2 linked regions of the Gloeothece verrucosa PCC 7822 genome follow. The protein of the gene in region 1 interacts with the protein of each later gene in a pairwise test. Links are inferred from orthologs where the notes say so. Each region holds a gene or a part of one and is shown on either strand. Other genes may lie near its edges.

Region 1 (3,474 bases):
ATTCTCTAGCTCGTTCTTCAGTTTCATGATTAGTATTAGCCGCCATCTCCTGCACAGCACGACTAGAAAGATTATCTTGAAGATGCTCGCGTTCGTGTCGTTCCTCAACCATTAATTGACGGGCGTATTCTTCGGTATTCATAATAATTTTTTTATTATTGTTACTCTTATACTGTAACCTGAATTTGCACCTTTTTTTAAAAAAATGTATCTTCCGATACAGAAAAATTCATAAATAGTAATAAAACTTTGTCGAGTCAGAGAAGTGTTGAAAAAAAAAGAGTCAGGAGCTACGCTAAATAAGCTTCCTAACCTCTTTAATCCTTTATTTAATACCAATTGCGCTGATCGGCTTAGCCCGAAAACCTATTCTTCAGACTCATCATCTTCTCCGGCAGGAGGAACCAAAGCCACAGCCGCGATCGCATCATCATCATCCAAGCGTTGTACTCTAATCCCTGTAGCCATACGAGACTGAGGAGAAATGGCATCTACGGCCTGACGAATAATAATTCCTCGGCTAGTAACAATCATCATTTCGTCTTCTTGGTTGACAATATGGATAGCCGCTAACTGATCTTGAGCATTTTTAAACCTAATAGCCTTAACACCCATACCAGCACGGTTTTGCAGACGAAATTGATTAACCGGAACTCGTTTACCATATCCTCCTGTAGTAATGGCTAAAACCCAAGGACCGACATGGGTTTCTTCATTAACCAATTCTTCGCTTTCGAGATTTTCATCTTCGATCTCATCCTCAGAAGTTCCGATATTAGCCACCACTTGACCCGGTAAAATATCGACGCTAATAATCTCATCTGTGCCTTTGAGTTTCATAGAGCGAACGCCGCGAGCGGTGCGTCCTATAGGGCGAAGTTGTTCGTTATCGGCTTTAAAATGGATAGCCATCCCCTGACGAGTACCAATGATAATGCTATCTTCTTCTTTTGCCAGCCGCACCCAACGCAGTTGATCGCCTTCTGAGAGAGTAATGGCAATCAACCCGTTAGCGCGAATATTAGCATAAGCAGAAAGGGCTGTTTTTTTAATGTAACCTTGACGAGTGAGCATCACCAGATATTGATCTTCTGTAAACTCGCTGACAGCTACCATAGAGGTAATTTTTTCATCTTTCGGGATGGGTAACATTTGCACGATGGGAACCCCTCGCGCGGTGCGGGAACTACTAGGAATTTGATAGGCGCTGATCACATAGACCACACCGCGATCGCTAAAGAAGAGGATCTGATCATGATCGCAGCAACTTAAAAAGTGTTCTACCCCATCATCTTCTTTAATTTTGGCCCCGGATTTTCCTCGGGTAGCGCGACTTTGCTGTCCAAAGGTGTTAACTGGCATTCGTTTAATATAACCCTGTTCAGTTAACAAGATAACGGCCTGTTCATTAGCAATTAAGTCGATATCAACAATTCCCCCTTCTTCCTCGACTATTTGGGTTCTGCGGGGGGTTGCATGAGTGCTTTTGAGTTGAGTCAATTCTTCTTGAATGATTTGGTCAACCCGTTCGCGCCTTTGTAAGATATCGGTTAAATCAGCGATTTTCCGTTGTAACTCTTGATGTTCAGCCTGAATTTTTTCGGATTCTAGGGCAGTCAAGCGGCGCAGTTGCATTTGCAGGATAGCATCCGCTTGAACCTCACTCAGTCCAAATTGTTCGACTAATTCTCTTTTAGCGCTACTGGTATCAGCCGCCTGTCGAATGAGTTGAATGATCGGATCTAAGTTAGCTAAAGCCACTAATAACCCTTGCAAAATATGGTCTCGTTCTTCAGCTTTTCGCAATTCATAGGTAGTGCGGCGAATGATGACTTGGACGCGAAACTCAAGGAATACCCCTAAAAAGTCTTTAAGATTGAGAATTTGCGGTTCTCCATTCACCAGCGCCAACATATTTGCGCCAAAGTTAGCCTGTATAGGGGTTTGCTTATAGAGGTTGTTAAGAACGACCCTGGCATAAGCATCTCGTTTAAGTTCAATGACGATTCGCATTCCGTCGCGGTCACTTTCATCACGAATATCAGCGATCCCGTCAATACGTTTATCATTAACTAATTCAGCAATTTTTTCAATTAAAGCGGCTTTATTCGTTTGATAGGGAAGTTCAGTGACGATAATGGCATCTCGGTCCGGACGGCCTCTGTGTTGGATCGTTTCTATTTCAGCCACACCGCGCATGGTAATTGAACCCCGTCCGCTTATATAAGCATCCTTGATGCCGGAACGTCCTAAGATTTGTCCGCCGGTGGGAAAGTCGGGTCCGGGGATATATTTCATTAATTCGATATTGGTAATTTCTGGGTTATGGATCATCGCGATCGCCCCATCCACTAATTCTCCTAAATTATGGGGGGGGATATTGGTGGCCATTCCCACAGCGATTCCAGAAGAACCATTGAGGAGTAATTGAGGCAGTCTAGCAGGCAGTACCACAGGTTCTTGTTGAGAACCATCAAAGGTATCGATAAAGTCTACGGTTTCTGCTTCGATATCTCTGAGGAGGGCGTTAACCGAGAGGTTTTGTAGCCGACATTCAGTATAACGCATGGCGGCGGGGGGATCATTATCGATGGAGCCAAAGTTTCCATGGCCTTCTATTAGGGGATCGCGCATGGAGAAATTTTGCGCCATCCGCACCAAAGCGTCATAAACTGCTGTATCCCCGTGAGGGTGATATTTTCCCAATACTTCTCCCACTACCCTAGCGCACTTTCTAAAGGGACGATCAGGGGTTAGTCCGAGTTCATACATGGCGTAGAGTATACGGCGATGCACAGGTTTTAGACCATCCCTCGCATCAGGAAGCGCCCGTCCTACGATCACGCTCATGGCGTATTCTAGGTAAGATTGGGACATTTCGCTGCTGAGATCTGTGGGAATTATCCGCTCCGGCTGGGTGGTCATAGGGTAAAAATCTCCGTTTTCGTGAGCTTAAACTAATAATTTTGGTAAAAATAAGGATAAGTTCGGGTTTCTTATCCTAAAATCTCGGAAATATTACAAGTTTTTTCTTTATTTTAACACGCGACAGTGGGCTTAGGAGAGTGCTTACCCTCGTTTGCGACTCCTGAGTTCCGATTCTCGATTCCTAAGCTTACAGTTAACTGCTGTTGTCGGTGATACTTATTGTCAATTTGTCAATGCTTTTTTTAACTTTTGTTTTAATCGAAGCTTATCACGGTAAATTTGGGCAAATTAAAGATTTTTTTTTCTATAAATTGAACGAACAATGGATGATTTTATGTATAATTTCATGTATAAGAAGACACTTTAATGTCTAAAAATTTTTCCAAAATCACTACTTAGATAGATGTTCAAATTCCCCCGTTATGCGAACTCCATAAGCTATCTAGTCAACTGATTGTTTTAAAAAATTTCTGCTAGTATGGGAAGAATTATTACTATCTGTATTGTTGAGCTTAATTTATGCTTCAAGAGAATCTTCGCATACTA
Region 2 (3,331 bases), 3.2 Mb from region 1 along the record:
TGAGATTGTTGCCCAATGCCTTTGAGCGAGTATAAATACTCTTTAAATTGACTGGGGGAATCGTGAAAAAATAACGCTAAAGGCAGAGTGCTTAAAGCGATTATTGCGCTACTTATAGGCACTTGAAAAAAAAGCGGCTCTGAGAGTTTCTGTTGTGCTAAAATTTCTAACCAATTCTCTTGGGTTATTTGCCCTGAGTCAATGAGGAGCTTTGTTAGACTCATAGCCAGTTTAATCCAAGCTAACAGTTGCTGATCTAGGTGGGAAAGTTGGTTATTTTCTTTATTTAAGGATGCTCCAATCCATGCTCCGAGTAAACCCCCTTGAAATCGATTTAAAAGTGAAAGCTGCATGATGGCTTAATGAAGGTTTATTTTTTTCTGTTGCTATTTTATAAGAAAATAGACCCAAGGTGTATAAACTCAGGCTCTCTCAAAAGATTTCACATCAATCTCATATCAATATAATTTCTTAACAGATTGCTTTTAAATCAATAAAGTCTAATTTCTGTTGATAGCCTTTTGAGTGCTAAAAGCTTCCCTTTCTAGGTTAATATATTAGTACCAATGAGCTTGGCTAACCCTGGGGGACACTAGCCCCTGCACCCCTTTTTAAAAATCTCTTCAAATTGGGTTCAAGCAGTCTTTAACCCTTTTGTGTTAGAATTTTTGAAGATTTTGTCATCAAGGGGTCAAACCCTGACTCCAAGCCTGTATTCGGAAAAAGATATGACGAGCAACTACGGTGCAGAACAAATACAAGTTCTTGAAGGTCTAGAACCGGTACGCAAGCGTCCGGGGATGTATATCGGTTCAACAGGGCCGCGAGGACTTCATCATCTTGTATATGAAGTCGTTGATAACTCTATTGATGAAGCTTTAGCGGGGTACTGTACTCACATCGAAGTGGATATAAATCCTGATGGTTCTGTCACCGTAACTGATGATGGACGAGGAATTCCCACCGATACCCATCCTACCACCGGAAAATCCGCCTTAGAAACGGTTATGACCGTCCTCCACGCGGGCGGAAAATTTGGCGGCGGCGGTTACAAAGTTTCTGGGGGGTTGCATGGGGTAGGGGTTTCAGTGGTGAATGCCCTCTCTGAATGGGTAAATGTAACTGTCTGGCGCGATCAAAAAAGGTTTACTCAACGTTATGAAAGAGGCATTCCCGTTACCTCATTAGAAAGTCAGCCAGAAACCGATCACTCTACAGGAACTTCTGTATCTTTCTTACCCGATACTCAAATTTTTTCGGATGGGATTGAGTTTGACTATAGCACTCTGGCGGGACGTTTACGAGAACTGGCCTATCTCAATGCAGGGGTGAGAATTACCTTTAGCGACAAACGCCTAGAACAACCCCGAGTAGAAAGCTACTGTTATGAAGGGGGAATTAAAGAGTATGTGGCCTATATGTGTCGGGAAAAGCAACCCCTTCACGAAGAGATTATCTATGTACAAGGCGAAAGAAACGGAATTCAAATAGAAGTTGCACTTCAGTGGTATATCGATACCTATAATGATAATCTTCTCGGTTTTGCCAATAATATCCGCACCATTGACGGAGGAACCCATTTAGAAGGATTAAAAGCGGTTCTTACCCGCACGCTTAATAATGTTGCTCGTAAACGCAATAAAATTAAAGAAAACGAGCCGAATTTGGCGGGTGAAAACGTCAGAGAAGGGCTAACCGGCGTGATTTCCGTTAAAGTTCCTGAACCTGAATTTGAAGGACAAACTAAAACTAAACTCGGTAATACCGAAGTTCGCGGCATTGTAGATTCTTTAGTGGGAGAAGTTCTGGGGGAATATCTCGAATTTCATCCTCAAATCGCCGATAGTATTATCGAAAAAGCCGTACAAGCATTTAAAGCCGCAGAAGCCGCCCGACGCGCCCGAGAATTAGTCCGCCGCAAGTCGGTTTTAGAGTCTTCGCCTTTACCGGGTAAATTAGCAGATTGTAGCGAAAGAGATCCGGCTAAGTCAGAAATCTTTATTGTTGAGGGCGATAGTGCAGGCGGTTCGGCTAAACAAGGGCGTGATCGGCGTTCTCAAGCGATTCTTCCTTTACGGGGTAAAATTCTCAACATCGAAAAAACAGATGATGCGAAAATTTATAAGAATAATGAAATTCAATCCCTAATTACCGCATTAGGTTTAGGCATTAAAGGAGAAGAATTTGATGCCGCACAATTACGCTATCATCGCATAATAATTATGACTGATGCTGATTATGATGGCTCTCATATTCGGACTTTATTACTAACATTTTTCTACCGCTATCAACGCTCAATTGTCGATCAAGGTTACATTTATATCGCTTGTCCTCCACTCTATAAAGTTGAGCGAGGCAAAAATCACCGCTACTGTTACAATGAGCGAGAGCTACAACAGTATATTAGTGAGCTTCCCCCCAACGCTAATTACTCGATTCAACGATTCAAAGGGTTAGGGGAAATGATGCCGCAACAACTTTGGGAGACAACCATGAACCCTGAAACCCGTCTCCTTAAACAAGTGGAAATTGAAGACGCGGCTAAAGCCGAAGAATTATTTACTATTTTGATGGGCGATCGCGTTTTACCCCGACGGGAGTTTATTGAGACTCACGGACCTCGATTAAAACTGACCGACTTAGACATCTAATCTTTCTTTAGGGGTTAGGAAAAATACCTAATCCCTTCCCGGTTTCCTGTTCCCTATTTAAAACCTATGCCAGATTCAATCATGTATCAAGAGGACTGTTATGTTGTCCTCGAACCCGATCAAGATGAGCAATTCCTGACACATGAGGAGTTGCTAGAAAAGCTCAAAGCCATATTACAAACTCGACAAAACGACTTACCGAGAGAGTTACAGAAGTTTACATCAATTGATAAACAGGCCCAACACCTCATAGAAAATTTTTATGAGATTGATGTTGGCCCTGGACAATACCTACAATGGTATATAGTACGCTTAGAAAAATTATGACTAAACTAGGTCTCTATTGTACCACACTTGTGCTTTTTAGCAACATGGTATTTCCTACAGTGGTAAAAGCTTTGTCTTTTGGCGAAGCTGTGGGAATAGGTGCCGGCGTAATTCTCATCGATCAAGCGATCGACAATAACCGACAACGGCATCGTTATGTTGCTCCTAGGCAGGAATATGAACGAGGACTCGAAGATGGTTACAATGATGCCAGATACGATAATCCTCGGCGCTCAAGAGACTACGATGAAGGATATAACCATGGCCGCACTCGTTGGGCCCAGGGATGGCGAACGCCTTCAGATCGATAAAACAGTGGTCTAGAGGCCATAATTTCTCGGTTATGCTTATTG

What was found.
Region 2: the proteins of gyrA (region 1) and gyrB interact in binary tests that used the Escherichia coli proteins (3 or more experiments, as listed by UniProt). The link is inferred for Gloeothece verrucosa PCC 7822 from one-to-one orthologs.

What each region holds. Positions count from the first base shown.
Region 1 is NC_014501.1:2,212,091-2,215,564, forward strand. What follows is about bases 147-3,288. They hold gyrA (DNA topoisomerase (ATP-hydrolyzing) subunit A), read right to left. Parts: upstream 2,926-3,288; coding sequence 367-2,925; downstream 147-366. Outside these bases: CYAN7822_RS09745 (hypothetical protein), read right to left, coding at 1-142; CYAN7822_RS09755 (glycosyltransferase family 4 protein), read left to right, coding at 3,448-3,474. UniProt on the Escherichia coli protein: A type II topoisomerase that negatively supercoils closed circular double-stranded (ds) DNA in an ATP-dependent manner to maintain chromosomes in an underwound state.
Region 2 is NC_014501.1:5,373,206-5,376,536, forward strand. The notes cover bases 191-3,189. They hold gyrB (DNA topoisomerase (ATP-hydrolyzing) subunit B), read left to right. Parts: upstream 191-728; coding sequence 729-2,651; downstream 2,652-3,189. Other genes in these bases: CYAN7822_RS24100 (ADP-ribosylglycohydrolase family protein), read right to left, coding at 191-353; CYAN7822_RS24110 (CRR7 family NDH-1 assembly protein), read left to right, coding at 2,718-2,978; CYAN7822_RS24115 (hypothetical protein), read left to right, coding at 2,975-3,189. Outside these bases: more of CYAN7822_RS24100, read right to left, coding at 1-190; more of CYAN7822_RS24115, read left to right, coding at 3,190-3,289. UniProt on the Escherichia coli protein: DNA gyrase negatively supercoils closed circular double-stranded DNA in an ATP-dependent manner to maintain chromosomes in an underwound state.